4 regions of the Mesocryomonas lacus genome follow, and region 4 is predicted to be linked to each of the others. Evidence: predicted binding sites of a transcription regulator. Region 4 holds the regulator's gene; each other region holds the start of a gene.
The links. The regulator LexA, encoded in region 4, represses DNA repair genes until DNA is damaged. The targets are predictions, from matches to a motif close to TGTTCNNNNTGTGTTCNG.
Positions count from the first base shown of each region.

Region 1: recA (recombinase RecA) is a predicted target of LexA. The motif match lies at 4,767-4,784, and genes of this name have one in related genera.
Region 2: ACZLZQ_RS01670 (putative DNA modification/repair radical SAM protein) is a predicted target of LexA. The motif match lies at 2,650-2,667, and genes of this name have one in related genera.
Region 3: dnaE (DNA polymerase III subunit alpha) is a predicted target of LexA. The motif match lies at 5,991-6,008, and genes of this name have one in related genera.

Region 1 covers NZ_JBUZWF020000003.1:853,819-861,813, forward strand. Annotated here, with positions in the region: gene ACZLZQ_RS13675 (hypothetical protein) at 1-1,611, opposite strand, end outside; gene cckA (cell cycle histidine kinase CckA) at 2,021-4,522, shown strand; gene recA (recombinase RecA) at 4,844-5,911, shown strand; gene alaS (alanine--tRNA ligase) at 6,258-7,995, shown strand, end outside.
Region 2 covers NZ_JBUZWF020000001.1:377,330-385,324, forward strand. Annotated here, with positions in the region: gene ACZLZQ_RS01665 (UdgX family uracil-DNA binding protein) at 1-1,151, opposite strand, end outside; gene ACZLZQ_RS01670 (putative DNA modification/repair radical SAM protein) at 1,395-2,636, opposite strand; gene ACZLZQ_RS01675 (BA14K family protein) at 2,846-3,319, shown strand; gene ACZLZQ_RS01680 (autotransporter assembly complex protein TamA) at 3,619-5,613, shown strand; gene ACZLZQ_RS01685 (translocation/assembly module TamB domain-containing protein) at 5,616-7,995, shown strand, end outside.
Region 3 covers NZ_JBUZWF020000004.1:219,285-227,279, forward strand. Annotated here, with positions in the region: gene ACZLZQ_RS15265 (ribonuclease J) at 1-1,208, shown strand, start outside; gene mce (methylmalonyl-CoA epimerase) at 1,331-1,729, shown strand; gene ACZLZQ_RS15275 (DUF1467 family protein) at 1,732-2,001, shown strand; gene proS (proline--tRNA ligase) at 2,518-3,840, shown strand; gene ACZLZQ_RS15285 (lipoprotein-releasing ABC transporter permease subunit) at 3,879-5,144, shown strand; gene ACZLZQ_RS15290 (ABC transporter ATP-binding protein) at 5,141-5,851, shown strand; gene dnaE (DNA polymerase III subunit alpha) at 6,206-7,995, shown strand, end outside.
Region 4 covers NZ_JBUZWF020000004.1:524,703-532,697, forward strand. Annotated here, with positions in the region: gene ACZLZQ_RS16695 (peptidylprolyl isomerase) at 1-815, shown strand, start outside; gene trpD (anthranilate phosphoribosyltransferase) at 812-1,840, shown strand; gene trpC (indole-3-glycerol phosphate synthase TrpC) at 1,837-2,667, shown strand; gene moaC (cyclic pyranopterin monophosphate synthase MoaC) at 2,664-3,137, shown strand; gene ACZLZQ_RS16715 (molybdopterin molybdotransferase MoeA) at 3,125-4,339, shown strand; gene lexA (transcriptional repressor LexA) at 4,444-5,133, shown strand; gene ACZLZQ_RS16725 (ComEC/Rec2 family competence protein) at 5,386-7,899, opposite strand.

The DNA of each region.
Region 1 (7,995 bases), on a different contig from region 4:
CTCGGACGCCGCCGCGACGCGTGCCAGAATGGCTTCCTTCTGCCGTTCGGCCGCGGCGATCAGCGGCGAGCTTGTGACGCGGCTGGCGAACGAAGGTGGCGGCAAGATTTCGGGGGCCGCAGCGGGCGCAGGCGGAGCCGCCGCTGTTGTTTCAGCGCTGACTTTCGGCGCGTCTTGCTGCTGGCTCTCCTCCGGCCTGCGCTCCGGCTCGTCCGCCGGCTCGCTGCTGACGGCAGGTTTCGGCGGATAGGTCGGCGTCGCCATCGAGCGCTGCATCGGTGTCGGCGGCACGTAGGCGGCGGTCGGTCGGCGGGATGGTGCCTCGTTCACCGACACACGCGGCACCGGCGTCTCGTCCTGGCCAAGGGTGGGCTCGACGCGCTGCGACGGAATCGACGTCCGCGGTGCTGGCGGCACGTTCTGGCTGACCGGCTGGCGCGGCGAAGGGCGTTGCTCCGGCTCGATGCGCGGCGTCCTGACGGGAACGGCGACGCGTGCCTCTACAACGGGGGCCGGTGCGACTGCGCCGGTGGCCGTGTCATCCGCGACGTTGGCATCGGACGGCGAGGCGAAGATATCCGGTGTGCGGCTCGCGACGGGCGCCGACACTGGCGGCGTAATGGTAGGCGCCGACACCGGCGGTGTGACGGCAGGCGCGCGGTCTCTCGGCGCGCCGCCCATCGTCTCCTGCTTGGTGTCCTGCTGCCTTGCCTCCTGCTGCCTGGACTCTTGCGGCCTGACCTCTTGGGCGCGGGTCTCCTGCGACCGCGGCGCGGGCGCGGACGGGCGCACGGCCTGCGGCGTCACAGCGAGGGCAGCGTCTTGCGGTTCGGTGGCGAGGATCGGGTCCTGCCGGGCTGCGCTGACGGCGGCGACGGCCGGTATCGGCGCGGCAGGCCCCGCCTGCGGCGGCTGGACGAAGGACGCCTGCTGCACCGGGACGACAGGCGGAGCCGGCGGGTTCGCGGCCTCAGGCGGCAGGCGCGGCTCGGCCGGTCCGACGGCGTCATCGGCGACGGGCGCGGGGCTGCGGACGTCGACCGGTGGCTCCGGTGCGACGACCGGGGGCCGCGGGACCGCACGCGTTAAGGGACTCGCGGTGCGGCTTTCCTGCCGCGGGTCCTGTGCGGACTGCGGTCGGCCGGGCACGGCGGCGCGCGTCGCCAGCACCGGCACGACAGGCGTTTCGGCAATGCGGGGCGCAGCCGGCTGTGGGCGCGGGGCGGGCAAGGTCGCGGGCGCTGCGGCGCGCTCGACGGCTTCCGGCTCGGGCCGCAGTGACGGCTCCATCCGCTGGGGCCGGGTGGCAGCCGGGATGCGCGTAATGCTGGACTCGACGACGACGTCGTTCTGCCCGCCGATGAGGAGGAGATGCTCGATCTCGTCGCGGCGCACCAGCACGAGCTTGCGCTTCTGGTCGACCACCGCGACGTCCATCACCGCCAGCCGCGGGCCGCGGCCCTTGGAGCGCGGGCCGAGCGTGCCGCCGAGCGCCTTGCGCGCCACCCATATGACGATCAGCAGAAGAAGGATAACGATCGCCGCGGCGACGATCGTCGTCACAATCGGCGCCATGCCTTCGCCGACGAGGCCGACAACCCATTCACGCATACCAAACTCCTGGAACATTTGCGGCATGGTAGACCGGAATTGCGGCGCAAGGACAAGGGTTTTCGGCCTTTCAAGGGTGCAGTGCGGTGGTCCGGCCGGCCCCGGCGTCCAGCACCGCGCCAGTCTCGGCCGGCAAGGATGGCGCTGGGCAGGCGCTGGAATCGCCGGCCGGTGCGGCGCGTGGTGCCGGCGGCTTCCGGTAAAGGGTCGCGTCGGATAGATAGAAGCATGTGTTCGCAAGGGATTCGCCAGCGAAGGCAAGGCCGATTGCGGCACGCTGGCGACGACGGTGCGAGGATGCAGTAAGGCGATGGCGGCACGCCGGCGGCGAGCTTGGTGCCGCAGGGCCGGGCGTCATGGCCGGAAGCGGCAGGAAACGGGTAGAGTGATGAACGGACCAGCGGCAGGTATGACCGAGAAGCCCCTGGTCGATCGCAGCGCCAGCGCGGGGGCTGTGCGGCGGATTCTTCTTCTCGGCGGCGCCATGCTGTTCACCGCGGCGGGCCTTGCTCTGTTCGGCCACAGCTATGGCGGCATCGCGCTGCTGGCACTGTTTGCTGTGCTGGCGATGATCGGCATCGCGACGATCTTCGCCGCGGCCCTCGGCCTCGTCGGCATCACGGCGCGCGGCAGCGAAGGCACGATCGCGCAGGATTTTCTCGATACGCTGGGCATCGGCACGCTCGTCGTCGACCGCAAGGGCGGCATCATCTACGCCAACCGCGCCTATGGAACGGCGACCGGGGCGGCCGGCCCGGACGAGCTGAAGACCTTGGAGCGTCTTCTCTCCCGCGAACGCGACGCTTCCGAGGCGATCTACCGGCTGGCCAATCTCGCACGCGAAGACAAGAGCGGCCAGGAAGAGTTCCGGCTGTCGCGCAGTCTCGATGGTAGCGGCGAGGCTGGCCCGCGCTGGTACCGCGCCTCGGTGCGGCCGATGACCGGTCCGGCGGGCGCCGCCCACGCCTGGCAGATCGCCGACATCACCGCCGAGAGAGACGAGCAGGAGACCTTCTTCCAGGACCTGCAGCACGCCATCGACTATCTCGACCATGCGCCGGCGGGCTTTTTCGCCTCAGACCGCAAGGGCCGCATCTCCTATATCAACGCGACGCTCGCCGACTGGCTCGGCATCGAGCTCGCCGCCTTCCGCCCCTATAACCGCTCGATCGAGGATTTCGTCGCCGCCGAGGGCTTGGCGCTGATGGGCTCGGAGCCGGCGGAAGCGGACGCGACGAGCGTCGTAGACCTCGACCTCATCGGCGCCGACGGCAAGCGGCTGCCGGTGCGGCTGATGCGCAAGACCGGCCGTGGCGCCGACGGGACGCTCGGCCTGACGCGCACCATCGTCCTCAACCGCAGCCTCGAGGGCGAGGGGGTCGACGCGCTGGAGGCGGCGGAGGTGCGCTTCACCCGCTTCTTCAACTCCTCGCCGATGGCGATCGCCGCGCTGAACGACACGGGTCTCGTCGTGCGCGCCAACCCGGCCTTTGCGAAAATGTTCGGCCAGGCCGCCGCCAGCGGCTCGGTCGCCATTGCCGAGGGCTTGCGCGACGAGAGCCGCGAGGCGCTGCGCCACGCGCTCGCCGCCGCCAGCCGCAACCAGGCCGGCATTCCCTCGGTCGATGCCGAGCTGACCGGCGAGAACCCGCGCTCGGTGCGGCTCTATGTCAGTGCCGACGTCAGCGACGGTACTGGCGATTCGGCCATCCTCTACGGCGTCGACATCACCGACCAGCGCGCGCTCGAGGACCAGTTTGCCAAGAGCCAGAAGATGCAGGCGATCGGCAATCTCGCCGGCGGCATCGCGCACGATTTCAACAATGTGCTGACCATCATCACCGCCTCGGTCGACTTCCTGCTCCTGAACCACCGGACCGGCGATCCGTCCTTCCAGGATCTCCTGCTCATCAAGCAGAGCGCCAACCGCGCGGCCTCGCTGGTGCGCCAGCTGCTCGCCTATTCGCGCCGGCAGACCATGCGGCCGAAGATGCTGAGCCTTACCGACGTCATCGCCGACATGCACCTTCTCCTGAAGCGCATTTCCGGCGACCTCGTGAAGCTCGAGCGCCATCATGCGCGGGACCTGTGGCCGGTGATGGCCGACATCGGCCAGTTCGAGCAGGTGATCACCAACCTCGTGCAGAACGCCCGCGACGCCATGGTCGAGGGCGGCACCATCACCATCGCCACCCGCAACGTGCCGGAGGCCGAGCTCAAGGGCCTCGGCTACGGCGAGATGAACGAGGGGGACTTCGTCCTCGTCGAGGTGTCGGACACCGGATCGGGCATGCCGGACGAGGTCGCCGAGCGGATCTTCGAGCCGTTCTTCACCACCAAGGAGATCGGCAAGGGCACTGGCCTCGGCCTGTCCATGGTCTACGGCATCGTCAAGCAGTCCGGCGGCTTCATCTTCGTCGACTCGGTGCTGGGCAAGGGGACGACGTTCAGCATCTTCCTGCCGCGGCACACGCCTTCAGAGGCGGCGATGGCGAAGATCGAGGCCGGGCCGACGGTAGTCTCGCCGAAGGCCGACCTCTCCGGTACCGCGTCCATCCTTCTCGTCGAGGACGAGGACCACGTGCGCGCCGGCAATGTGCGGGCGCTGAAGATGCGGGGCTACGAGGTGCACGAGGCCTCCTCCGGCGTCGAGGCGCTGGAGGTGATGGAGGAACTCGGCGGCAAGATCGACCTCGTCGTCTCCGACGTGGTGATGCCGGAGATGGACGGGCCGACGCTCTTGCGCGAGATGCGCAAGACTCGGCCGGAGATGAAGTTCATCTTCGTGTCCGGCTATGCCGAGGACGCCTTTGCCAAGAACCTGCCGGAAGGCTCGAAGTTTGGCTTCCTCGCCAAGCCGTTCTCGCTGCGCGACCTCGCGATCGCGGTGAAGGAAATGCTCGACGAATAGAGCGGCGGGCAGTCCCCGCTGCCTTCATCCGCGTTCCCACGGCTCACGAATAGAGTCCGCAGGATGAGCTAAAGTGCTGTAAATCCAGCGTCTCGGCATTGCGGCCTTTTCGGCGTCGCCGGGTCATGTTTGCGCATGGCGGGGGGCGAGATGCGAAGCGGAACCGACCGTCCGCTCCTTCGCGGGGACCGTCCCGGTTGATGTGCCAGCCACGAGAACAAATCGAGATTTCTGCTGGACAAATGAGAACAAAACGCGTACGTCTCTCTCCAGCAAAGCGCGATTGCGCGCATGTTCAACGCATGGAATAAGGTGGCTCCCATGGCACAGAAAGCACTACGGCTCGTCGAGGACCCATCGTTGGACAAGAACAAAGCACTCGACGCGGCGCTGTCGCAGATTGAACGCGCCTTCGGCAAGGGCTCGATCATGCGGCTCGGCGCCAATGAGAAGCTCGTCGAGATCGAGACGATCTCCACCGGCTCGCTCGGCCTCGACATGGCGCTCGGCGTCGGCGGGCTGCCGAAGGGCCGCATCGTCGAGGTCTACGGGCCGGAAAGCTCGGGAAAGACCACGCTCGCCCTCCACACCATCGCCGAGGCCCAAAAGAAGGGCGGCATCTGCGCCTTCGTCGATGCCGAGCATGCGCTCGACCCAGTCTATGCCCGCAAGCTCGGCGTTGATCTCGAAAACCTCCTGATCTCGCAGCCGGATACCGGTGAGCAGGCGCTGGAGATCGTGGACACGCTGGTGCGCTCGGGCGCCATCGACGTCCTGGTCGTCGATTCGGTGGCGGCGCTGACGCCGCGTGCCGAAATCGAGGGCGAGATGGGCGATTCGCTGCCGGGCATGCAGGCCCGCCTGATGAGCCAGGCGCTGCGCAAGCTCACCGGCTCGATATCGCGGTCGAAGTGCATGGTGATTTTCATCAACCAGATCCGCATGAAGATCGGCGTGATGTACGGTTCGCCCGAGACCACCACGGGCGGCAACGCGCTGAAGTTCTACGCCTCCGTGCGTCTCGACATCCGCCGCATTGGCGCGATCAAGGACCGCGAGGAGGTCACCGGCAACCAGACCCGCGTGAAGGTGGTCAAGAACAAGCTGGCGCCGCCCTTCAAGCAGATCGAGTTCGACATCATGTACGGCGAAGGCATTTCCAAGACCGGCGAGCTCGTCGATCTCGGCGTCAAGGCGGGCATCGTCGAGAAGTCGGGCGCTTGGTTCTCCTACAACAGCCAGCGCCTCGGCCAGGGCCGCGAGAACGCCAAGACCTTCCTGCGCGAGAATCCGGACGTCGCCGACGAAATCGAGACCTCGATCCGCCAGAATGCCGGCCTCATCGCCGAGCAGCTGCTCGACGACGGCAAGGATGACGCCGACGCTTGATCCGGGCGGGTTCTGATTTCGAAGGGCGTCCCATGCATGGCATCGGGCGCCCTTCGTCGTTTCAGGCGGGCTCTGTCGTACCGTTCGGCGGTCCGGCCGCTGGGCCACCCGTCTCGCCGCTCGCCGGACGGGCCGGTCTTTCCGGCCCAACTGCCCGATGGACAGGGATTGGAGGCGCCGCTACAAAGCGCTGCTCGAGGCGGCCGTCCGCCCGGCATCTTTCCGACGCTCGCGCGTGCCTGCCTGTCCCGGCGTGGTGCGCGGGGCACGGGTACCGTGAAACTCGCTGAAAGACCGACCGGTCAGCACCCGGCTGGTCCGATGCGCTGAGGCATTGAAGGTTTCCATGAGCGGCGTGAACGAAATCCGGTCGGCGTTCCTCGACTATTTCGCAAGGAATGGCCACGAGAAGGTCGCGTCATCGCCGCTGGTGCCGCGCAACGATCCGACCTTGATGTTCACCAATGCCGGCATGGTGCAGTTCAAGAACGTCTTTACCGGTGTCGAGCAGCGCCCCTACAGCCGCGCGACCACCTCGCAGAAATGCGTGCGCGCCGGCGGCAAGCACAATGATCTCGACAATGTCGGCTACACCGCGCGCCACCACACCTTCTTCGAGATGCTCGGCAACTTCTCCTTCGGCGATTATTTCAAAGAGAACGCGATCGAGTTCGCCTGGACGCTGCTGACCAAGGAGTTCGCGCTCGCCAAGGACAAGCTGCTCGTCACCGTCTACCACGACGACGAGGAGGCGGCCTCGCTTTGGAAGCGCATTGCCGGGCTGTCCGACGATCGCATCATCCGCATCGCGACCTCCGACAATTTCTGGTCGATGGGCGAGACCGGCCCTTGCGGTCCCTGCTCGGAAATCTTCTACGACCATGGCGACCACATCTGGGGCGGCCCGCCCGGCAGCGCGGACGAGGACGGCGACCGGTTCATCGAGATCTGGAACCTCGTCTTCATGCAGTTCGAGCAGATTTCGCCGAGCGAGCGGGTGGCGCTGCCGCGTCCGTCGATCGACACCGGCATGGGGCTCGAGCGCGTCGCCGCTGTGCTGCAGGGCGTCCACGACAATTACGACATCGACCTCTTCAAGGCGCTGATCCGCGCGTCCGAGGAGCTGACGGGCGTCCCGGCGACGGGCGACAACCGCGCCAGCCACCGGGTGATCGCCGATCACCTGCGCTCGTCCGCCTTCCTCATCGCCGACGGCGTGCTGCCGTCGAACGAAGGCCGCGGCTACGTGCTGCGCCGGATCATGCGCCGCGCCATGCGCCACGCGAAGATGCTCGGTGCGCGCGATCCCATCCTTTACAAGCTGCTGCCGGTGCTCGTCGCCGAGATGGGCCGCGCCTATCCCGAGCTCGTCCGTGCCGAGGCGCTGACCGCCGAAACCTTCCAGCTGGAAGAGAAGCGCTTCCTGCAGACGCTCGACCGCGGCCTGTCGCTGCTGACCGAGGCGACCGAGGGCCTTGAAAGTGGTGGCCGGCTATCGGGCGAGACCGCGTTCAAGCTGTACGACACCTACGGCTTCCCGCTTGATTTGACGCAGGACGCGCTGCGCCAGCGTGGCATCGACGTCGACGTCGACGCGTTCAAGACCGCGATGGACCGGCAGAAGGCCGAGGCTCGCGCCAGCTGGGCCGGTTCGGGCGAGACCGCGTCGGAGACGGTCTGGTTCGGCGTCCGCGACCGCGTTGGGCCGACCGAGTTTCTCGGCTACGATACCGAGCAGGCGGAAGGTGTCGCTCAGGCGATCGTCGCCGACGGTGCGGAAGTCGTCTCGGCGGCGGCGGGCACGGATGTGTCGATCGTCGTCAACCAGACGCCGTTCTACGCCGAGTCCGGCGGCCAGCTCGGCGATACCGGCGTCATGCGCGGCGAGGGCGTCAGCATCGAGATCACCAACACGCAGAAGCTGGCGGGCGGCCTCTTCGTGCACCGCGGGCGCGTCGCGACGGGGACGCTGAAGACCGGGGCGGCGCTGGAGCTCGTGGTGGACCATGCCCGCCGCACCAAGATCCGCGCGAACCACTCGGCGACGCATCTCCTGCACGAAGGCCTGCGCGAGGTCCTCGGCA
Region 2 (7,995 bases), on a different contig from region 4:
CCGCGCGGGGTGAACTTGAAATGCTTCACGGCATTGGTCACGTAGGCTTGACCGCGGTCGATGCCGGCCTCGGCGAGGGCGGCGTCGAACACCTTGCCGGCCGGGCCGATGAAGGGCTCGCCCGCCAGATCCTCCTGGTCGCCCGGCTGCTCGCCGACGAAGATCACCGGCGCATTGTCCGGCCCCTTGCCGAACACCGTCTGCGTCGCCGGCTCCCAGAGCGGGCAAGCCTTGCAGTGCTGGGCCTCGGCCCGCGCCACATCAATCGTCTGCGGCTGGTTGCCTAGTCGCTGCACCACCGTCTCCTGCCGGGCCATCTCGTCACGCTCCGCCTGTTTTGCGTGGCGTAAACTCGGCAGCGTCGGCGCGGTTTCCAGCATGCGGCGGGCGGCGGCGTCGGCGCCCTGGATCAACGGCTCGATGAGCACGGCCTCGGGGAGGTTGTGCCAGTACTTCTTCGGCATCTCCGACTGCATCGCCTTCACCTTCAGCCGCGCCGGGTTGAAGATCGAGGCGTAGTAGGTCAGCCACAGCGCCTCCATGTCGTCGTCCGCCGGCCGGTCGGCGATGGAAGCGCCGGGGGCGAAGGCGAGCGCCGTGCCGTCCCAGTGCACCGAGCGCAGCGGCGTCAAAATCGACCAGACCATGCCGGCGAAGCGCCGGGCAAAGAAAGGCGCGGTGCGCTCGACGACGTGGTGGAAGGGCTCGAACCAGGCGATGTAGTGTTTTGTGGGCGTGTCGGAGTCGGACCCCACCTCGATCTCGCGAAACCGCACGAAGGCCTTCATCTTGTGGCTGTCGCGGCGGACCGCCTTCTCCATCTCGGTCGCCGCGAGCACGTCGGCGTCGGAGGAGATCTCCAGCAGCTTCTTTTCCGTCTGCAACCGCCAGAGGAGGCGGTAGGCGAGGTCGAAGCGGGCGGGATCGGCGTGGCAGACGATCTTGCCCGCGAGGTCCGGAAACGCCTTCGAGACGGTGATCGCCTTGGCGCCTGTCGGCCGCGGCGGCAGGGGCTCGGCAAAGAGGCCCGGCGCGTCGTCGCCGACGGTAAAGCTCATCTCGGGCGGGGCGATGCCGAGTTCCACCGCGGTGCGGGCGGCACTGCGCCAGCCGTCGAAATCGGCGGGATGGTCGAGGCGGGCGTGGAACATGGGCGGCTCCTTTTGCGCACAAGCGCTGGGAACGGCGGCGGTTGCATGGGGAGTGGATTGGAGCGGCGGATGGCCTCAAACGTTGCGGCGGCTTGCCCCCCTCTGGCCTGCCGGCCATCTCCCCTCGGGCGGGGAGATCGGCAGCTGCGGCCTTCGCGACTAGCTGATCTCCCCCCTTGCGGGGGAGATGCCCGGCAGGGCAGAGGGGGGTAAACCGCGGCAACGATGACCACCCCAACCCTCTTAGAACAGCGACAGCTGCTCCGCCTTCGGCTTCGGCGCCATGGTCGCCCGCAAGCCGGCGCTGTCAGTGAGGCCGCCCGGCGTCCAGTCCAGCGCCTCGATGAACGGCCGCGCCTTGGTGATCGACTGGCAGAGCTTGGCGACGTCGTCGAGCCGCAGCGTCCGGTGCCGCCGCGTCGTCAGAATGCGGGCGACCGCCTTCGTCCCAAGCCCCGGCACCCGCAGCAGCATCTCGCGGTCCGCGCGGTTGACGTTCACCGGGAAGCGCGCGCGGTGCTTCAGCGCCCAGGCGAGCTTCGGATCGATAGCGAGATCCAGCATGCCGCCCTCGCCGCCCGACACGATCTCCGCGCGCTCGAAGCCGTAGAAGCGCATCAGCCAGTCGGCCTGGTAGAGCCGGTGCTCGCGGATCAGCGGCGGGCGCGCCAGTGGCAGGCGGCTCGACGCATCGGGGATCGGCGAGAAGGCGGAGTAGTAGACGCGCTTCAGCTGGTAGGAGCCGTAGAGGTTCTCCGAGCGCGACAGGACGTCGTTGTCGTCAGAGGCGTCGGCGCCGATGATCATCTGCGTCGACTGGCCGGACGGCGAGAACTTCTTCGGCTTGGCACGGTCCTTCTTCTCGCCCTTGTGCTCCTCGATCTTGGCGCGCAGGTGCCCCATCGAGCGGCGGATGTCGCGCGCGTCCTTTTCCGGCGCCAGCGCCGAGAGCGAGAGGTCGGTCGGCAGCTCGATGTTGATCGACAGCCGGTCGGCGAAGAGGCCTGCCTGTTCGATCAGGTGGGGCGCTGCGTCCGGGATGGTCTTGAGGTGGATGTAGCCGGCGAAATTCTCGACCATCCGCAGCTTGCGGGCGATCTCCACCATCTGCTCCATGGTGTGGTCGGAGTTCTTGATGATGCCGGAGGAGAGGAAGAGACCCTCGATGTAGTTGCGCTTGTAGAACTCCATCGTCAGTTTTACGACTTCATCGACGCTGAAGCGAGCCCGCGCGACATTCGAGGACGAGCGGTTGACGCAGTAGATGCAGTCATAGACGCAGAAGTTCGTCATCAGAATCTTGAGCAGCGAAATGCAGCGGCCGTCCGGGGCGTAGGCGTGGCAGATGCCATGCCCTTCGGTCGATCCGATGCCGCCGGACTTGGCGCTGTCGCGCTTGGTGGTGCCGCTCGACGCGCAGGACGCATCGTATTTTGCGGCATCGCTGAGGATCGCGAGTTTTTGCATAAGGGTCGGTGCAGCCATAGCAGGGATGTAGCGTTCCCGCTTCGTTCGTACCAGTGACTTCTGCGTGCGAGTCCGGCATTTCAAAGACAACAGGAGCGGTGACGTCGGTTTGCGGGACACTTAAGCAGCGCTGCCGGTCCCAACGGAACCTTGGTGCCGCCGTGCGCATTGAATTCTATCTCGCTTTTCTTGCGGCCCTGTCCGCTCCTACAACTCTGAGGCAAGCCATGAAGACCTTCTTCGCAGCGCTCGGCACGGTCGCGATGCTGGTGACCGGCACTCTTGCAACGGCGACTCCGGCGTCGGCGGACGGCTACTATCGCCATCACCGCGGCTACTACGACGGCGGCCGTCGCGGTTATTACGATGGCGGACGCCGCTATTACCGCGGTTATGACGGCGGTCGCCGCTACCATCACCGTGGGCACGGCGACGCGCTGGCAGCGGGCGCCGTTGGCCTCGGCGTCGGCGCTCTGATCGGCGGGGCGCTTGCTGCTCCGCGCGCCTATGACAACGGCTACTACGGCCGTGGCGGTTACATCGTCAACGAGGGCCCGGTGAACCGCGCCTACCGTCCGGCGCCGGTCTATCGCGGCGGCTACAACCGGATCGACGCCTGCGCGGCCCGCTACCGTACCTATGACGCCCGCTCGAACACCTTCATCGGCAATGACGGCCGTGCCCACCAGTGCCGGCTGTAAGGGCTGAGCAACTGTTCATTTAATGGGCGCCCGGTTCGGTCTCGAACCGGGCATTTTCGCGTGGAAGGTACGGGGCGCTAAGGCGTGCCGCCTCTCCCGTCCACCGCTGTGACTGCCACACAACATGCGGCTACAGAATGGCCGGGATCACGTGATGGTCAGTCTCACGCCAGCGAGATGTGTTGTTATTTAATGTTTTATCGGCTTGTTAGACCCGGCGTCATCGGGGGATCGGCGCGGCCTGGTGCCATCGGTCGCCTTCCCCGAAGCGCGTTGACGGTGACAGGTCCGAGGTGCGTTTGATCTTTCCGAAGCTGCCTTTTCCCTCGCGAAAGCTCTCCGCTGCCGGCCGTCGTGCACCGCGGGCGCTGGCCCTCGCACTCGGCTGTGCCGGCATGGCGGCCCCCTTCTCGGTAGCGCCTGCACAGGCGCTGGAGATCTTCGGGATCACGATCTTCGAGAGCAAGAAGGACAAGGCCGTCGAGGGGATCGTCGACCCCATCCGCTATACCGTCACGCTCGGCGTGATGCCGGATGTCGAGGGGCTGAAGGACGAACTCGATACCGCCTCGACGCTCGTCGCCGACGTCGACCAGCCGGTCTCCGGCTCGCTTGGCCTCCTCGCCAAGGCGAAGAACGACCGCAAGCGCCTCGTCGCCTCGCTCTACGAGAACGGCCGCTATGATGGCGTCGTCACCGTCCTGATCGAGGGCAAGAACATCGACGACCTCGCGCCCGACGCCGAGTTCGACACCTCGCGGCCCGTGCCGGTCGCCATCATGGTCGATCCCGGCCAGGCCTTCACCCTCGGCAAGGTCGACATCACCGCCAACGGCGTCCCGATCGATCCGGCGAGCTTCGACCTTGCCGGCGGCTCGTCCGCCGCATCGACACGGATCCTCTCGCAAGAAGCCAAGGTGCTGGAGGCGCTGCGCAACGAGGGCCGGCCTTTCGTCGCGGTCACCGACCGCGACGTCGTCGCCGACAGCGCGACCGGCAAGCTCGACTACCGGCTGGCGATCTCGCCGGGCGCCCCGGTGCCTTTCGGCGACCTCTATGTCGACGGCAACAAGGACGTCGACCCCGGCTTCATCGCCTACATGACCGGCATCGAGAAGGGGAAGATCTTCTCGCCGCAGGACATGGCGGATGCGCGCGACCGGCTGCTCGGGCTCGACGTCTTCTCCAGCGTCACCGTCAAGGAAGGCCGCGGGCAGGCTGCGGACGGCACGCTGCCGGTGCAGGTCGAGGTCGGCGAGCGCAAGTTCCGCTATTACGGCGTCGGCGCGACCTATTCCAACACCGAGGGCGCTGGCGTCTCCGGCTACTGGGGCCACCGCAACCTGTTCGGCCGTGCCGAGAGCCTGCGCATCGACGCCGCGGTGTCGCGCATCGGCGCATCGGCGCTGGACGACACCGTCCGTCAGACCGACGAGTTCGACTACAAGCTCGCGGCCGTGTTCAAGAAGCCGGGCGTGCTCGGACCGGACTCGGTCTATATCGGCTCGGTCGAGGCGGTGACGGAGCACCCGCTCGCCTATGACCGCCAGTCCTTCGCCGCGACGTCTGGCGTCCAGTACAAGCTGTCGAAGACGCAGACGATCGAGGCGCGGATCCGCGGCGAATACGAGGACATCACCGATTATCTCGGCGATGCCAGCTTCATCATCGCCTCGCTGCCGATCACCTACACCTATGACGGCCGAGACGACAAACTGAACCCGACCTCGGGCTTCTTCGCCAAGCTGATGGCCGAGCCGTCCTACGAGATCAACGAGGGCACCCCCTTCGTGAAGACGCGCGCCGATGCCTCGACCTATCTCTCGCTGACGCAAAGCGACCGCTTCGTCCTCGCCGGCCGCGTCGCCTATGGCACGATCTTCGGTGCCGACCTCCAGGACATCCCGAATGATCGCCGCTTCTATGCCGGCGGCGGCGGCTCGGTCCGCGGCTACCAGTTCCAGACGATCGGCCCATTCTTCCCGGACGTCGACCGGCCGGGCGGCGACAACAGCTTCAACGACACGCCGACCGGCGGCCTGTCGCTGTTCGAGGCATCGGCCGAGGTGCGTATCGGGATCACCGAGAAGATCCAGCTCGTCCCCTTCGTCGATGCGGGCGTCGTCTCAAACGACCTCGTGCCGGATTTCGGCGAGATGAAGATCGGCGTCGGCGTCGGCGCCCGCTATCTCACCGGCTTCGGACCGATCCGGGTCGATGTCGGCATCCCGCTCGATCCGAGCTCGCGCGACGCCAGCTACCAGATCTATGCCGGCATCGGACAGGCGTTTTGACGATGAGGCTTCTTCCCATTTCCCGTTTCGCCGCCTTCGCCCGCCTTGGTGCCGTCGCGCTGTTGACCGTCCTTGTCGCGCAGGCTTCCGTGCGCCCGGCATCGGCCCAGCAATTCCTGGCCAACCAGATCCAGAACCTTATCTCGACCGACACGATGAAGGTCGAGATCACCGGCCTCAGCGGCGCCTTGACCGGCAATCTCAGGATCGACAGCGTCACCGTCTCGGACCCGAAGGGCGTGTTCCTCACCGCCAAGGATCTGGCGATGGACTGGTCGCCGCTCGCCGTCGTGCGCTCGCGCATCGACGTCGAGGCGCTGACCGCCGGCCAGATCGTCCTCGAGCGGCTGCCCGAAAGCGCCCCTGCCGATCCGAATGCCGAGCCGTCCTCCGGCCTTCCGAACATCACCGCCGACATCCAGAAGATCGCCATTCAGGAGATCATCCTCGGCGAGGCAATCGCCGGCACGCGCGCGCGCCTCTCGGCCAATGCCCGCCTGAAGCTCGAGAACGACCCGACTAATGTCGAGGCCAATATCGACATCGAGCGGCTCGACCAACCCGGCACGATCGCGGCGAACGTCGCCTTCGCGCCGGCCGATAACCGCCTGGCCGTGAAGGTGAATGCCAGCGAGCCCGCCGGCGGCCTGGTCGCGACCCTCCTGAAGCTGCCGGGCGCGCCGCCGGTGGCGCTGACGATCGACGGCAGCGGCCCGCTCGCCGACTTCATGGCCAACGGCCAGCTCACCGTCGGCGGCGAGTCCGCGGCGATGCTCACCGCCCGCGTCGCCGACCAGCCGGAAGGGCGCCGCGTCACCGCGACGCTCAACGTCGCTGCCGAGCGCTTCGTGCCCGACGCCTACCGCGCCTATGTCGACGGCGGCGCCGATCTCGACGTGCAGCTGCTGCTGCGACCGGACGGCGTCATCGGCATCGACCAGGCGCAGCTCGCCTCCGGCCAAATCCGCGCGAACGTCACCGGCACACTCGACCGGGCCGGCCCGCAGACCGCGCTCGACGTCGCCATTGCCGCGCGCGATGGCGGAACGGTGCCGCTACGCTTCGGCACGGCGCCGAGCCAGACGGTCCTCGACGTCACCAGCCTCAACGCCAAGCTCGCCGGCGCGCTTGTCGCCGCCAATATCGACCTCACCGCCAAGCTGCCGACGGCCGGCTTCGGCGAATATGTCGGCAAGGACGTCTCGGCCAGCGCGACCGCCCGGGGCTTCAACCTGTCGGGCCTCGAGGGGCCGCTGCAGCTTCAGCTCGCCGCCGCCTCGATGACCGCGCCCGCCGGCGTCGCCGACCGATTCCTCAAGGGCCCGGTCAGCATCGCCGCCGATGGCGCGCTGACGGCCGATGGCCTGACGCTCAGCCAGAGCAAGGTCACCACCAAGGTCGCCAATGCCGCGGTCACCGGCAGCGCCGCCTACAACTTCTCGACCTTCGACCTCACGCTTTCCAGCGATTTCGATACGCTCGCCCTTTCGGCTGCCTTGGTGCCGCTGGCTGGCGACCGGCTCTCCGTTGGCGGCCATGTCGTCCAGACCGGCGAGGGCCTCACCGCCGACACCCTCGCCATCAACGGCACGGGCCTCACGGTTACCGGCGGCGCGGCGCTCGCGGGCGGCCAGATCACCGCCGATATCAAGGGCGTCCTCGACGCGAAGGCCGGCGAGGACGCCGCGATCTCCGGCAAGGCCGAGTTCGGCCTCACCGCGCGCGGTCCCTCGGCCCAGCCCGACGTCGACATCTCGCTGACCAGCCAGGGCCTCAAGGTCAACGGGCGCGAGCTTGCCAACCTCAAGGTCGAGGCGCGCGGCGAGATCGCCTCCGCCACGCCGTCCGGGACCGTCACCCTCTCCGGCGAACTCGACGGTGCGCCGCTGTCCGGCAATGCGAAGGTCGAAACCCTCCCCACCGGCGACATCAACCTCACGGGGCTCGAGATCCGTCAGGGACCGAACAACGTCACCGGCGAGGTCCTGCTCGGCAAGACCGGGCCGGTCGGAAGCCTCAATGTCGCGCTGGGCGATGTCGGCCCGCTGGCCGCCCTTGCTTTGCAGAGCATTTCCGGCGATCTCAACGGCAAGATTGAGCTGTCGGTCAACGAGCGCGAGTTTCCGGTCGCCACGCTCGACCTCCTCTCGACGAGCCTCGCCGTCGGCGGCAACACGCTGACCGGCCTCGGCGTCAAGCTGGCGGTCGAGGACTATCTCGGTGCCCCCTTCCCGGCCGGCACGATCCGCGCCGAGAAGCTGGTCGCCGGCGGCGCCACCGTCGAGACGGCCGCGATCGATCTCGCCCGGCGTGGCGACTACACCCAGATCGATGCGAAGGCGCGCGCCAACGGCATTCCGGTCGGCATGTCCGGCCAAGCGC
Region 3 (7,995 bases), 310 kb from region 4:
TCCGCACGCCGCTCGGCACCGTCGTCCACACCGGCGACTGGAAGATCGACGCGACCCCGTCGCTCGGCAAGCCGACCGACGAGAAGCGGCTGCGCGAGATCGGCGAAGAGGGCGTTCTCGCCCTCATCTGCGACTCCACCAACGCCATGCGCGAAGGTGTCTCGCCGAGCGAGAAGGACGTGGTGAAATCGCTGCGCGAGGTGATTCAGGAAGCCAGCGGCCGTGTCGCCGTGACAACCTTCTCGTCAAACGTAGGCCGAATCCGGTCGATCTCGACCGCGGCTGAAGAGGCGGGCCGACAGGTCCTGCTGCTCGGCCGTTCGATGAAGCGGGTCGCCGATGTCGCGGGGGAGCTTGGCTACCTCGAGGGTCTGCCGGAGTTCCTGGGCGAGCAGGATTTTGGCTATATCCCGCGGGAAAAGGCAGTGATCATTCTGACGGGCAGCCAGGGCGAAGCCCGCGCGGCTTTGGCCCGCCTGTCGCGCGACGAGCATCCGTCGGTCGCCTTGTCTAAGGGGGATACGGTCGTGTTCTCGTCGCGGGCCATCCCCGGCAACGAGCGGGGCATCCTTGAGATCAAGAACGCACTGATCGACCGCGGCATCCTCATCGTCGAGGACAGCGACAAGCTGGTGCATGTTTCCGGCCACCCACGCCGCAACGAACTGCGCCAGATGTATGAATGGGTGAAGCCGAAGATCGCCGTTCCGGCGCATGGTGAAGCCGCCCATCTTTCAGCGCATGCCGAGCTCGCGCGCAGCCTTGGCGTTCCCGAGGTCGTGTCGATCCGCAACGGCAAGATGGTTCGGCTCGCGCCGGGCCGGGCCGAGGTGATCGACGAGGTGCCGGTCGGTCGCATCTACAAGGACGGCAACCTGATCGGTTCGATCGAGGAGATGGGCATCGGCGAGCGCCGCCGCGTCGCCCAGGTTGGCCACGTCACGGTGCTGATCGAGCTGACCAGCAAGCTGGAACTGCGCAACGATCCCGACGTCGTCTGCCTTGGCCTGCCGAAGTTCGACGTCGCCGGCGAGGAACTAGAGGAATTGCTGATCGATGCGGTCGCCGAGGCGATCGGCAGCATTCCGCGCGGTCGTCGCAAGGACCTGGAGTTGGTGCGCGAATCGGCGCGCCGGGCAACGCGTTCGGCGGCCTATTCGCACTGGGGCAAGAAGCCGATCGTCACGGTTTTCGTGACGCAGTCGTAAAAGCCGCTAATCTTTGAAATGATGGATGCCCGGGCGCAGTGTCCGGGCATCTTGCTGTCGGCGGGGTGGTTCGATTGCCCTTGCGCTGCGGCGGGCGTGACTTGGGCGAGGGGAGAGACGCAATGCTGGGCAGGCTGAACCACGTGGCCTTGGCCGTGCCGGATCTTTCGGCCGCCATTGCGCGCTACCGCGATGCGCTTGGCGCCAGCGTCTCGGTGCCGCAGTCTCTGCCTGAGCATGGGGTGACCGTCGCCTTCGTTGACCTCGTCAACAGCCGGATCGAGCTGATGGAGCCGCTGGGCGACGCATCGCCGATCGCGGCTTTCCTCGCAAAGAATCCCCGCGGCGGGATGCACCATGTCTGCTATGAGGTGGACGATCTGGCGCGGGCGCGCGAAAGGCTGCTGGCCGAGGGTGCCAGGGTGCTGGGTGAACCGAAGATCGGTGCCCATGGCCGACCGGTGATCTTCGTCCATCCCGCCGACATGCTGGGAACGCTGATCGAACTCGAGGAGATCTGAGAATGGGCTGGCCGACCGGATTGGCGATCTACTTCATCATCTGGTGGACGGTTCTGTTCGCCATCTTGCCTATCGGTCTGCGCTCGCAGGCGGACGACAACCAGATCGTCGACGGCACGCCGGCGAGTGCGCCGACTCATTTCAGCTTTGCCCGGACGGCGCTGTGGACATCGGCGGTATCGCTGCTGGTGTTTGCGTTGTTCTACTGGGTGACCGAGGTTCTCGGCGTCGGACCCGCGAGCTTTCCAAACTTCCTGCCCGGGGCTGGTTGAAGTCGCGCCCAGCCGGCGGCAGACGACCGCTATCTCAGCTTCGCTAAAATGCGCACAAAAAAAATGCAGAGCGCGAGCCCTGCATTTCCTGAAATGACGGTCCGGATTTTCTACCAGCTACTCCGGCTGGGGCGCGAACCAAAGTTGCGCCGAAAACCACGTCCTCCCGAGACTGGACCGTGTTTAGAGCGTCTTTCCGACGTCCTTTTATGACCTGACGTTAGCGGCCTAAAAAGCGCTTGTCACGATAAATTTCAGTTTTATGACGGATGATATACACAGCTGGCGTCTGATTAAGCTTCTTCCGCCTCTTCCTTGTGCAAGGTTGCCGTGGCTTTTCAAGCGGTCAGTGGCGGGTTAAGAACCGTTTAAGAAACGGGTGGCCGGGGCGAAATGGGGACGCTGATTCCGGTTGGCACCGTCCGACATCCAGAAGTTTTCCCCTGTCGCCTTGTTCCAGCCCCATCACGGCAGCACGAGGCAGTCCTCGTCACATTCGGAAAGTGCGGTCCCAGCATGCGCATGTCGCGTTACTTCCTGCCGATCCTCAAGGAAACCCCGAAAGAGGCTGAGATCGTCTCGCACCGGCTGATGTTGCGGGCCGGCATGATCCGCCAGCAGACCGCCGGGATCTACTCCTGGCTGCCGCTTGGCAAGCGCGTGCTCGACAAGATCTGCCAGATCGTGCGCGAGGAGCAGGATCGTTCGGGCGCCGTCGAGATGCTGATGCCGACGATCCAGTCAGCCGATCTCTGGCGCGAGAGCGGTCGCTATGACGACTACGGCAAGGAGATGCTGCGGATCGAGGATCGGCAGAAGAAGGATCTGCTCTACGGTCCGACGAACGAAGAGATGATCACCGACATCTTCCGCTCGTATGTGCGGTCCTACAAGGACCTGCCGCTCAACCTCTACCACATCCAGTGGAAGTTCCGCGACGAGGTGCGGCCGCGGTTCGGCGTGATGCGCGGGCGCGAGTTCCTGATGAAGGACGCCTATTCCTTCGACGTCGACTACGACAAGGCGAAGACAGCCTATGACCGGATGTTCGTCGCGTACCTCCGCACCTTCGAGCGGCTGGGCGTCAAGGCGATCCCGATGCGCGCCGATACCGGCCCGATCGGCGGCGAGCTCAGCCACGAGTTCCTGATCCTCGCCGCGACCGGCGAGAGCGGCGTCTTCCTGCACCGCGACTATCTCGACCTTGCGCCGCCGGGCGACGGGGTGGATTTCGACGATGCCGCCGGGCTTGCCGCAGTCGTCGAGGCCTGGACGACGCCTTACGCCGCGACCGAAGACATGCACGACGCGGCGGCCTTCGAGGCCGTGCCGGAGGCGGACCGCGTCGAGGCGCGTGGGATCGAGGTCGGCCACATCTTCCACTTCGGCACCAAGTATTCCGAGCCGATGAAGGCGCTGGTGACCGGCCCGGACGGCAAAGACACGCCCGTCTTCATGGGCTCCTATGGTATTGGCCCGAGCCGTCTTGTTGCGGCAGTCATCGAGGCCAGCCATGACGAGGCCGGCATCATCTGGCCGAAGGGCGTTGCGCCGTTCGATGTCGGCGTGATCAACATGAAGCCGGGCGACGCCGACTGCGACAAGGCCTGCGAGGATCTCTACCGCGATCTCGGCGCCGCCGGTTACGACGTCCTCCTCGACGACGAGGACACGCGGGCCGGCGCGAAGTTCGCGACGATGGACCTCATCGGTCTGCCGATCCAGGTGATCGTGGGCCCGCGCGGTGCCAAGGCCGGAGAGGCGGAGATCAAGATCCGCGCCACCGGGGAGCGCTTCGCCTTGCCGCTCGCCGACGTCCTCGCCCGTATCGCCGCGTGAGCGCCTTGGCGGAGACCGAGGTGAAGGGCCCGGCGCCGATGATCGGGGCGACGAAACCCTTCGCCCGGTTCGAATGGATGATCGCCGGACGCTATCTCCGCTCGCGGCGCAAGGATGCCGGCGTCTCGGTCATCGCCGGATTCTCCTTCATCGGCATCCTCCTCGGTGTCGCGGCGCTGATCATCGTGATGTCGGTGATGAACGGCTTTCGCACGGAGTTGCTGACACGCATTCTTGGCGTCAACGGCCACGTCATTATGCGGCCGATCGATACGCCACTCAACGACTTCGCGGAGGTCACTGACCGCATCGCGAAGGTGGCGGGCGTCACGAACGCCATGCCGCTGGTGCAAGGCCAGGCGCTGGTTAGCGGCAGCGGGGCGGCGCGGTCCTTCGCGCTGGTCAAGGGCGTGCGCGGCGACGATCTGATGAAGCTCGGGCCGGTGGCGAACAACGTCATTCTCGGCACCATCGGCAATTTCGACGCCAGCGGCGGCGTCGCCATTGGCAGCCGCCTGGCGCAGACGCTCGGCCTCAACCTCGGCGACCAGATCACGCTGATCTCGCCGGACGGCGACACGACGCCGCTCGGCACCGTGCCGCGCGTCAAGGCCTATCCGGTGGTGGCGATCTTTGAGATCGGCCTGTCCGATTTCGATGCGGCCTATGTCTATATGCCGTTCCCAGAATCCCAGCTGTTCTTCAACGTCGAGGGACAGGCGCAGTCGATCGAGATCTTCGCCTCCGACCCGGACGACGTGCGCAATCTGCAAGGGCCGGTCGAGCAGGTGGCCGGGCGGCCGAACTACACGACCACCTGGCAGCAGGACAACCAGTCCTTCTTCTCGGCCCTGCAGGTCGAGCGCAACGTCATGTTCATTATCCTGACGCTGATCGTGCTGGTGGCGGCACTCAACATCATCTCCGGCCTTTTCATGCTGGTGAAGGACAAGGGCCGCGACATCGCTATTCTCCGTACCATGGGGGCGACGCGGGGCTCGGTGATGCGGGTGTTCTTCATCACCGGCGCGTCGATCGGCGTGTCGGGAACGCTCGCTGGCCTGTTCCTCGGCGTGGTCTTCTGCCTCAACATCGAGAACATCCGGCAGTTCTTCTCTTGGGTCTCAGGCCGCAGCCTGTTCGATCCCGAGTTCTACTTCCTCAGCCGGCTTCCGGCGGAGATCGACGTCAGCGAGGTGGTGCTGGTCACCGCCATGGCGCTCGGGCTCTCCTTCCTCGCGACGATCTTCCCATCCTGGAAGGCGTCGACACTCGATCCCGTCGAGGCACTGCGCTACGAATGACCGAACAGCCGCATTCCCTCCGCCTCGACAAGGTGAGCCGCCACTACGCCCAGGGCGAAGAGAAGCTCGTCATCCTCGACGCCGCCGACTTCGAGATCCAGCCGGGCGAGATGGTGGCGCTCGTCGCGCCGTCCGGCGCCGGCAAGTCGACGCTTCTGCACATTGCCGGCCTGCTCGAGCGTCCGACCGAGGGCGAGGTCTTCATCAACGGGGAGGCTTGCGGCAGCCTCGGCGACCAGCGACGCACCCAGATGCGGCGCCAGTCGATCGGCTTCGTCTACCAGTTCCACCACCTCCTGCCGGAGTTCTCGGCGTTGGAGAACGTCATGCTGCCGCAGCTGATCTGCGGCCTCGGGCACAAGGAAGCGGCCGAGCGGGCGCAGCAGCTGCTCGACTACATGCGCGTCGGCGCACGGGCCAGCCATCGTCCGGCCGAGATGTCCGGCGGTGAGCAGCAACGCGTCGCCATCGCCCGTGCGGTCGCCAACAGCCCTTATGTGCTCTTGGCCGACGAGCCGACCGGCAATCTCGACCCGACCACCGCCGGCTACGTCTTCGACGCGCTGACGGCGCTCGTGCGCCAGTCGGGCGTCGCTGCCCTCATCGCCACGCACAACCATATGCTGGCCGCCCGCATGGACCGGGCGATCACCCTGGAGGGCGGCAAGATCGTGCCCTTCGTGCTCGACGACGCGCACCGCTTCTAGTCCGCCCCTCTTTACAGTCGCGAGGACGCGTCCGCTGGACAGATTCGGCGGACGCGTCGTTGCGTCCTTAACCATGTCTCGCATGTCGAGGCCCGTCAGCTACCGGACGGACCAACACGGCTTGACTCAGCGGCCACAAAGGAACAAAAAGAGAACATAGAACAAGTAGGGAACATTCCGATGCTGCTTTTCGCCAAAGACCTCGCCTCGCTTGCTGCCATCGCCCTCTTCATCGCCAGCTTCTCCCTGATCCTCAATTCGATCTGATCCTTCGTCTGTTGATAGGCCCTGCACCGCCCTCGACAGGCCGGTGCGGGGAGACGAAGGTGCCGACCGACGGACCGGGAGAAGAACATGGGCGAGAACACCAGCGGACCATCGACCCTCAAATTCGTCCACCTGCGCAGCCATAGCGCCTTCTCCTTGCTCGAGGGCGCGCTGCGGATCGAGCAGATCGTCAAATACGCCAAGGCCGACGGCATGCCCGCCGTCGGCATTGCCGACACCAACAACCTCTTCGGCGCGCTCGAATTCTCCGAGAAGGCAGCGAAGGCGGGGATCCAGCCGATCGTCGGCTGTCAGCTCGACGTCGACTTCGACGACGCGGACCCGGAAGCCGGAAACTCGCACCGCGAGCGGGCGACCCTTGCGGCTCACGCGGCCATGGTCTTCATCGCCGCCACCGAGCGCGGCTACGAGAACCTCGTCGAACTGGTTTCGCTCGCCTACCTCGAACACGATGGAAACGTCCGTCCGCACATTCGCCTCGACTGGCTGCAGGCGCGGTCGGAGGGGCTGATCGTCCTCACCGGCGGATCGCTCGGTCCGGTGGGCGCGGCGATCCAGGCGGGCCGGGGGCAGGTGGCGCGTGAGCGTCTGGAAAGCCTCTGCGCAATCTATCCGGGCAACCTCTACGTCGAACTCCAGCGCCATGCCGGCCGTGGACGCCGCATCGAGAGCGAGATGGTGGCGCTCGCCTACGATCTCGAATTGCCGCTGGTGGCGACCAACGAGCCGTATTTTGCCTCGCCCGAGGATTTCGACGCGCATGACGCGCTGATGGCGGTGGCGAGCAACCGGCTGGTCAGCCACGAGGATCGCCGCAGGATGACGCGCGACCACTGCCTGAAGAGCCAGGCGGAGATGGCGGTCCTGTTCGCCGACCTGCCGGAAGCGCTCGAGAACACCCTCGAGATCGCCCGCCGCTGCTCGTTCCGGCCACGGACCCGCAAGCCGATCCTGCCGCGCTTCGCCGGTGCCGACGTCGACGCGGCGGAGGCCGAGGAGGCCGAAATTTTGGAACTCCGCCGTCAGGCGGAGGAGGGGCTTGAGGCCCGACTCGCGGCGCACGGTCCTTGTCCCGGGCAGACCGCCGAAGTCTACCGCGACCGGCTCGCCTTCGAGCTCGGCGTCATCGAGCGGATGAAGTTTCCCGGCTACTTCCTGATCGTTGCCGACTTCATCAAGTGGGCAAAGGCGCAAGGCATCCCCGTCGGACCCGGCCGTGGTTCTGGCGCCGGCTCGCTCGTCGCCTATTCGCTGACCATCACCGATCTCGATCCGCTGCGGTTCTCGCTGCTCTTCGAGCGCTTCCTGAACCCCGACCGCGTCTCGATGCCCGACTTCGACATCGACTTCTGCCAGGACCGTCGCGGCGAGGTGATCCGCTACGTTCAGGATAAATACGGCCGCGAGCAGGTCGGGCAGATCATCACTTTTGGAACGCTGCAGGCCCGCGCTTGCCTGCGCGACGTCGGCCGCGTGCTCGAAATGTCGTATGGCCACGTCGACAAGCTCTGCAAGATGGTGCCGGCCAACCCGGCCAATCCGGTCACGCTGGCCCAGGCGCTGATCGAGGAGCCCCGGCTGCAGGAAGAGCGCGAGAAGGAGGAGATCGTTGACCGGCTGATCACCATCGCGCTGAAGCTTGAAGGCCTCTACCGCCACGCCTCGACGCATGCCGCCGGCATCGTCATCGGCGACCGTCCGCTGTCGAAGCTCGTCCCGATGTACCGCGATCCGCGCTCCGACATGCCGGTGACGCAGTACAACATGAAATGGGTCGAGCAGGCCGGCTTGGTGAAGTTCGACTTCCTCGGCCTAAAGACGCTGACCACGCTGAAAACGGCAGTCGACCTCATCGC
Region 4 (7,995 bases):
AGAAACCGCTGGCCGAAGTGCAGGATGCCATCCGAAAGGAGATCGCCCTCTCCTCTGCCACCGAGGCGGTCCGCTCGGCCTACGACACCTATGAGGAAGCCCGCGGTGGTGGCGCTTCGCTCGAGGAAGCGTCAGAGCGCGCCGGCCTGACGATCAAGACCATCCCCGCGATCAGCCAGACCGGCCAGGCGCCGGACGGCAGCTTGATCGCCGATATCCCCGCCCAGCCGGCGCTGCTGACCGCCGCCTTCGAGAGCGACATCGGCGTCGAGAACCAGCCGGTGGACGTCCGCCCGAACGGCTTCGTCTTCTTCGAAGTCACCAAGGTCGATCCGGCACACCAGCGTCCGCTCGACGAGGTGCGTGCGCGCGTGGTCGAGGACTGGAAGGCGACCGAGGCCGACCGCCTGCTCGCCGAGCGCGCGGCGGCGCTGAAGAAGCGCCTCGACGCCGGCGAGACCATCGACGCCATCGCCGCGTCCGAGAAGCTCACCAAGCAGGTTGCCGCTTCGATCACCCGCCAGAGCGGCGCGCAGGAACTCGGCGATGACGCGACGCGCGCGGTCTTCGCCGGCACTACCGGGCTTGCCGCCGTCGCCGATGCCACCGCCGATTCGTCGAAGCTGGTTCTGAAGGTGACCGAGGTCGCGCCGCCGCTCGATCCGTTGGCGAGCTTCCCCGCCGACCAAGACGGCCAGCTGGCGTCGCTGATGAAGTCCGACATCGTCCAAAGCTACGTCAACGTGCTGCAGGACGCCTACAAGGTCGTTTCCTACCCCGCCGCGATCCAGGCGGCGCAGGCCATGCCGCAATGAGCCAGACGCTGAAGCCCTACATCGCCAAGGTCGCGGGCGGCGAGGCGCTGAGCCGCGCCGACGCCGAGGCGGCCTTCGGCGTGATGATGTCGGGCGAGGCGACGCCATCGCAGATCGGCGGCTTCCTGATGGCGCTGCGGGTCCGCGGCGAGACCGTCGACGAAATCGCCGGCGCCGTCTCGGTGATGCGCGCCAACATGGCGACGGTGACGGCACCCGACGACGCGATCGATATCGTCGGTACCGGCGGCGATCATGCGGGCACGCTGAACGTCTCGACCTGCGCGGCCTTCGTGCTCGCCGGCTGCGGCCTGACGGTCGCCAAGCACGGCAACCGGGCGCTCTCCTCGCGCTCCGGCTCCGCCGACGTCCTGATGGCGCTCGGCGTCAAAGTGGACCTCACCCCGGCGCAGATTTCCGCCGTTATCGCCGAGGCCGGTCTCGGCTTCATGTTCGCGCCGACGCACCATGCCGCCATGCGCTTCGTCGGCCCGAGCCGGGTCGAGCTCGGCACGCGCACAATCTTCAACCTGCTCGGCCCCCTCGCCAACCCCGCCGGCGTCCAGAACCTCCTCGTCGGCGTCTTCGCCGAGCAGTGGCTGCAGCCGATCGCCGAGACGCTGAAGGCGCTCGGCACCAGGAACGCCTGGATCGTCTATGGCGACGGTCTCGACGAGATGACCGTCTGCGGCCGGACCGATGTCGTCACCCTCCGCAACGGCGTCATCTCCCGCTTCGCCATCGAGCCGGAAGAGTTCGGCCTTGCCCGTGCCGACCTGTCGGAGATCCGCGGTGGCGACGCCGTCCACAACGCCGAGAAGCTTCGCGGCGTTCTCGACGGCGCTCCCGGCGGCTATCGCGACATCTGCCTCCTTAACGCCGCCGGCGCGCTGGTCATGTCCGGCCATGCCGCAGACCTTGCCGAAGGCCTTGTCGCCGCCCGCCTTTCGGTCGATACCGGAAAGGCCCGCGCGGCGCTCGACCGGCTGATCGGCGTCACCCAGCGCATCGGAGAACCGGCATGACCGACATCCTGAAGGCGATCGAGACCTACAAGCGCCAAGAAATCGCCGCCGCCAAGGCGCGCCTGCCACTGGCCGAGATGGAGGCTCATGCCCGCGCCGCCGACTCGGTGCGCGGCTTCACGCAGGCGATCCGCCGCAAGCACGCGGCGGGCGACGTCGCCCTCATCGCCGAGATCAAGAAGGCCAGCCCGTCGAAAGGCCTCATCCGCGCCGATTTCGATCCGCCAGCTCTCGCATGTGCCTACGAGCGCGGCGGCGCCGCTTGCCTCAGCATCCTCACCGACGCGCCGTCCTTCCAGGGCCAGCCGAGCTTCCTCACCGAGGGCCGCGCCGCCTGCTCTCTGCCGGCGCTGCGCAAGGATTTCATGTTCGACCCCTACCAGGTGTTCGAAGCCCGCGCCTGGGGTGGCGACGCGATCCTCCTCATCATGGCCGCGATCGACGACAGCTGCGCCGCCGAGCTCGAGGCGGTGGCGATGGACCTCGGCATGGACGTGCTGGTCGAGGTGCACGACGAGGCAGAAACCGAGCGCGCGCTGAAACTCCGCTCGCCGCTCCTCGGCGTCAACAACCGCAATCTCCGGACCTTCGAGACCGACATCTCCACCGCCGAGCGGCTGTCGGCCCTCGTGCCGGACGATCGCATCCTCGTCGGCGAGAGCGGGATCTTCACCCCGGCGGACTGCGCCCGGCTCGGCCGCGTCGGCATCGCCACCTTCCTCGTCGGCGAAAGCCTGATGCGAAAGGCGGACGTAGAGGCCGCGACCCGCGCCCTGCTCGCCCGCCCCGCTTCCTTTACTTCGGCGAACGCAGGAACTGCCGCATGACCGCCCTCACCCATCTCGACGCCACCGGCGCCGCCACCATGGTGGATGTCGGCGACAAGGCCGAGACCGTGCGCGAGGCCCGCGCCGAGGGCCTGGTGCTGATGCTCCCCGAGACGCTGGCGCTGATCGAGGCCGGCGGCGCCAAGAAGGGCGACGTCATCGCCGTCGCGCGGCTTGCCGGCATCATGGCGGCCAAGAAGACCGCCGACCTCATCCCGCTCTGCCATCCCTTGATGCTGGAGAAGATCGCCGTCGACATCGCCGCCGAGCCCGCATTGCCGGGCCTGCGCGTCACCGCGACGGTCCGCCTCAGCGGCAAGACCGGCGTCGAGATGGAAGCGCTGACCGCCGTCAGCGTCGCTTGCCTCACCATCTACGACATGGCCAAGGCGGTCGATCGCGGCATGCAGATCTCCGCGATCCGGGTGCTTGCCAAATCCGGCGGCCGCTCCGGTGACTGGTCGGCATGATTTCCGTCGCCGACGCCTTCGCCGCGCTGATGCAGGACGCCGTCGCGGTGAAGGAGACCGAGACCGTGCCGCTGCGCGCTGCGCGCGGCCGCATCCTTGCCGCCGACTTGCCCGCTCTGCGCACCCAGCCCGACTTTGACGCCTCCGCCATGGACGGCTACGCCGTGCGCGCCGACGATACGGCCGGCCCTTTCCAGCCGCTGACGGTCATCGGCGAATCCGCCGCCGGGCGCGCCTTCGAGGGCAGCGTTGCTCCGGGCGAGACCGTCCGGATCTTCACCGGCGCGCCGGTGCCGGACGGGGCCAATGCGATCCTCATCCAGGAGAACGCCGAGCGGCCCACAGTCACCACCATGCTGCCGCTGGAGCCAGCCATGCGCGGCCGCCACATCCGCAAGGCCGGCGCCGACTTCTCGAAGGGTGACACGCTCATCAAGGCGAACACGCGTTTTGGCGCCGGCACGATCGCCCTGGCGGCGAGCGGCGGCCATCCGCGGCTCACCGTGCTGCGCCGTCCGCGCATCGCGATCCTTGCCACCGGCGACGAGCTGGTCATGCCCGGCGAGCCGGTCGGCCCCTCGCAGATCGTCGCCTCCAATACTTTCGGGGTCGCCGCCATGGTCGAGGCCGCCGGCGGCGAGGCGCTTGACTACGGCATCGCCCGCGACGACGAGGCCGAGATCGGCGCCCTCCTCGACCGCGCCGTCACCGACGCCGTCGACATCTTCGTCACCATCGGCGGCGCCTCGGTCGGCGACCACGACCTCGTCGGCAAGGTCTTCGCCGCCCGCGGCGTCGCGCTCGATTTCTGGAAGGTCGCCATGCGGCCGGGCAAGCCGCTGATGGCCGGTCGCATCGGCCGCACCCGGCTCATCGGCCTTCCCGGCAACCCCGCCTCCTCGATGGTCGCCGCGACCTTGTTCCTGAAGCCCCTCGTTCATGCCCTTACCGGCGCCCCGGCCAGCCCGCTCTACCGCGAGGCCATCCTCGGTGCCGACATGCCGGCGAACGACCAGCGCGCCGACTTCATCCGGGCGACGCTTGGCGAATCGCAGGCGGTCGTGCCGATCGTCACGCCTTTCGGGCGCCAGGATTCGTCGCTCCTCTCGGTCTATGCCCGGGCCAATGTTCTCCTCTTGCGAGAACCCCATGCGCCAGCGGCCAAATCCGGCGATTCCTGCCGCTACATCGCGCTCGACTAAGCTTCCGGCTCTTGCAGAACACAACTAGAACAGATAGCTTTGTTCAGGTTTTGTTTTAACAAGGATCGCCGGAAATGCTGACGCGCAAGCAGCACGATCTCCTGATGTTCATCCATGGGAGATTGCAGGAACTGGGCGTGCCGCCGTCCTTCGACGAGATGAAGGATGCGCTGGATCTCCGCTCCAAGTCCGGCATCCACCGACTGATTACCGCGCTGGAAGAGCGCGGCTTCATCCGCCGTCTGCCGAACCGCGCCCGGGCACTGGAAGTCCTGAAGCTGCCGGACTCGGTCGCGCCGGCCAAGGCAAAAAGCGCCGACGCCGAGCCCGTCGCGCCCCGCCGCGAGCCCATCGCGGAGACGTCCGTCGAGCCTTTGCCCAAGCGCATTCGCCCGGCCGCCAACGACAGCGAACCGGTCGGCATCCCGCTGATGGGCCGCATCGCCGCCGGCGTGCCGATCTCGGCCATCCAGCAGAGCGGCAGCCAGATCTTCGTGCCGCCGGACATGCTGGGCGGCGGCGAGCATTACGCGCTGGAGGTAAAGGGCGATTCGATGATCGAGGCCGGCATCCTCGACGGCGATACCGTTGTCATCCGCCGGGGCGACACCGCGCAAGGCGGCGAGATCGTGGTGGCCCTCGTCGACGACGAGGAGGCGACCCTCAAGCGCTTCCGCCGCCGCGGCGACACCATCTCGCTCGAGGCCGCCAACCCCGCCTACGAGACCCGCAGCTTCGGCTCCGAGCGCATCAAGGTCCAGGGCAAGCTCGTCGGCCTGATCCGCAAATACTGAGGCGGGCTGGGGGGCGGTTAGCGGCGTTGCGGGGGCCCACCCACAAGCCCCGCGCCGCCCCCCTCATCCCGCTGCCGCGACCTTCTCCCCACAGGGGAGAAGAATCTAGTCGGCCCCGCGAGCATCCGACGCCGGCAGCACCCCTGCCGCCACGCTCAAAACCGCCTTCTTCGCCCCTCCGGGGAGAAGTGGCCGGCAGGCCGATGAGGGGGCCGCCCGCGAACGCCTAACCTTGCATCCCAACGCCCCGCATCACGGCCGCGGCTTCTCCGGCGTACTCTCAACCGCCCGCCGCCAGGTCTCCGGCCAAGGTGCCAGCCGCTGCACTTGCCACGGCTCCGGCACCGGCGCGATCGAGGCGGAGATCTCGGCGTGGCCCGTTGCAGCAGAGCGGGAGATGGCGAGCGAACCGGTCCGCCGCAGCGTGCGCAGCGTCACCAGCACGGCGCCCGAGCGGCACGCCTCGCGCCGCGCCGCCCGTGCGACGATGGCGACGTCCGCGCTGTCGCAAGCCGTACCGATCTGGCGATAATCGTCGGTCCAGACCACCCTCAGCCCGCTCCGCGTCGTCGCCCGGCAGATCCGCATCGGCCGGGACGCCCGCTTCGCCGGGACGGCCGGTACTGCCGGCGTCAACGACTTTCCGTCGATGACAGGCGCTGCGGGCTCGCCAGTGAGCGGCGGCGTCGACCGTAAGAGTTGAGGGACGGCAGCCGAGGGCGAGGATCTCTTGGTCGCGACACCACCCTCTGGCTCTAAAGCTTCGCAGCGAAATCCCGCCGCACTCGGGTCTGGTGGCACACCGGCGTCCGGTCGCACGCCGGCGCGCGATGGCACGCCTGTGTCCAGCGGCTGAGCGCCGTCCGGAAAAGCCCTCTGCCACTGCGTCAGCACGAACGCGTTCGGCTTCGGCCGCAACGGCATCAGCACGTACCCCGCCCCGATCAGCGCCAGCTCGCGTCCGTCTTCGAACACCAGGAGTTCGGGCCGCGGCCCTGTCGCCGGCGCCAGTACGAGCCCGAGCGCGGCCACCGGCAAGGCCAGCCAACGCAGGCCGCTGGCGAGGAAGCAGGCCAGCAGCAGCGCCAGCGACAGCAGCACCAGTCCTTCCGGGGTCAGCAGCCCGGTCGGCGTGTCCGGCAGATGGTCGTGCAGGAAGTGGGCAATGCCGAAGACGAGTTTCAATCCCTGCCCCATCAGGATCAGGAACACAGCATCCAGGCCGAAAGGCATGGCGACGACCGCGCAGAGCGCCAGTGGCATGATCCACACCGAGAACAGCGGCAGCGCCAGAAGATTGGCGAACAGGCCGAAAGGCGCCATCCGCTGGAAATGATAGGACGCGAACGGGCCCGTCGCGGTGCCGGCGATGAGCGACGAGGCGCCGAGCCCGATCAGGAACACCACGAGCCGCCTCGCCCGACCCGCCGGCGGCGCGTCCACCTGTCGCCGCGCCCGTGCCCGCGCGACATGGCCGTAGACGCCGACGAGCGAGGCCGTCGCGCCGAACGACATCTGGAAGCTTGCCGTCACCAGCGCGTGCGGCGTCATCGAAAGGACGACGATCGCCGCGAGAGCCACGCTGCGCAGCGTGATCGCCGCCCGGTCGACGAGGATCGCCACCAGCATGATCGCCAGCATGAGGTAGGAGCGGTCCGCCGCGACGTTCCGCCCGGACAGGAGGATGTAGAAAGTGACGGCACCGAGCGCCGCCACCGCCGCAAACTTCTTGATCGGCCAGCGCAGCGCGACGCCCGGAATCGCCGCGAGGCCGGCGCGCACGAGGAACATCGCAAACCCCGCGACCAGCGCCATGTGCAGGCCGGAGATCGACAGCACGTGCGACAGGCCGGTGGTGCGCAGCCAGAGCTCGATCTCGTCGGGAATGCCGGCCCGGTCGCCGGTGATGAGCGCCGCCGCTACCGTCCCCGCCGGTCCGCCGATGACGCTGCGGATGCGCTCGCTCATCGACAGCCGCAGCGCCAGGATACGTTCGCCGGCGGCTTTCCCCGTCGGGCTTGCGCCGGCTCCCGGCGGATCCGGCGGCCCCAAGGCAAATCCGTTGGCGCCGACGCCGTCGAAGTAGTTGCCGAAACTGAAGTCGTAGCCGCCGGGAAAGGCGGGGCCGGACGGCGCCCGCAGCCGCACCAGCCCGGCATAGCGGCCGCCGACGGGGATCGGCGTGTGCCGGCTGGAAACGAGAATCTCGGCGATCCCCGGCGGGCGCGACAGCACCGGCCGCTCGGTGGTCTCGATGGCCACGCGGTAGCGCAGCCGCCCCCGCTCGTCCAGCTCGCGTCCCTCGACACGGCCGACGATCCGCACCGTCGCCTCGCCTGAGAAGAGAACGGTTTTCGTCCGCGCCAGCTCATAGCCGGACAAGCCGAAGCCCGCGGCGACGAAACCCGCCAGCAGGCACGCCGCGCCCGTCGCCTTGCGCGGGCCGAGCATCACCGCGCCGAGGAGCAGCGGCAGGCAAGCAGCAACCGCGACGGGGATCGGCGGTCGCCACCCTGCGGCGTAGAACAGAGCGATGCCGAGCATCATCCCGCCCGGCACCAGGAAGAAGCCGCTGCGCGCCTCCGCCTCGATCTCGCGCTGCCGGATCATCCAAGCGACGACGCGGGCACCTGTGTTCCTCAGACGGCTGCCGAGCGCGATGCCTTTGCCTGACCGGGCATCTCCTGTCAGGCCGAGGAGCCGGCGCCACAGGCCTCTCCGGCGTCGCCCGCCAGCCCTCGGCTCTGCTGCGTCGGCGATGGCCATGCTTGCCTCCGAAGCGACCGGGCCCTGCCTTGTCTCTCTCCCGGCCTATGCTACACAGCCCCACGGAAAAGCCGACCGCAAAGATCGTGCGTCCGC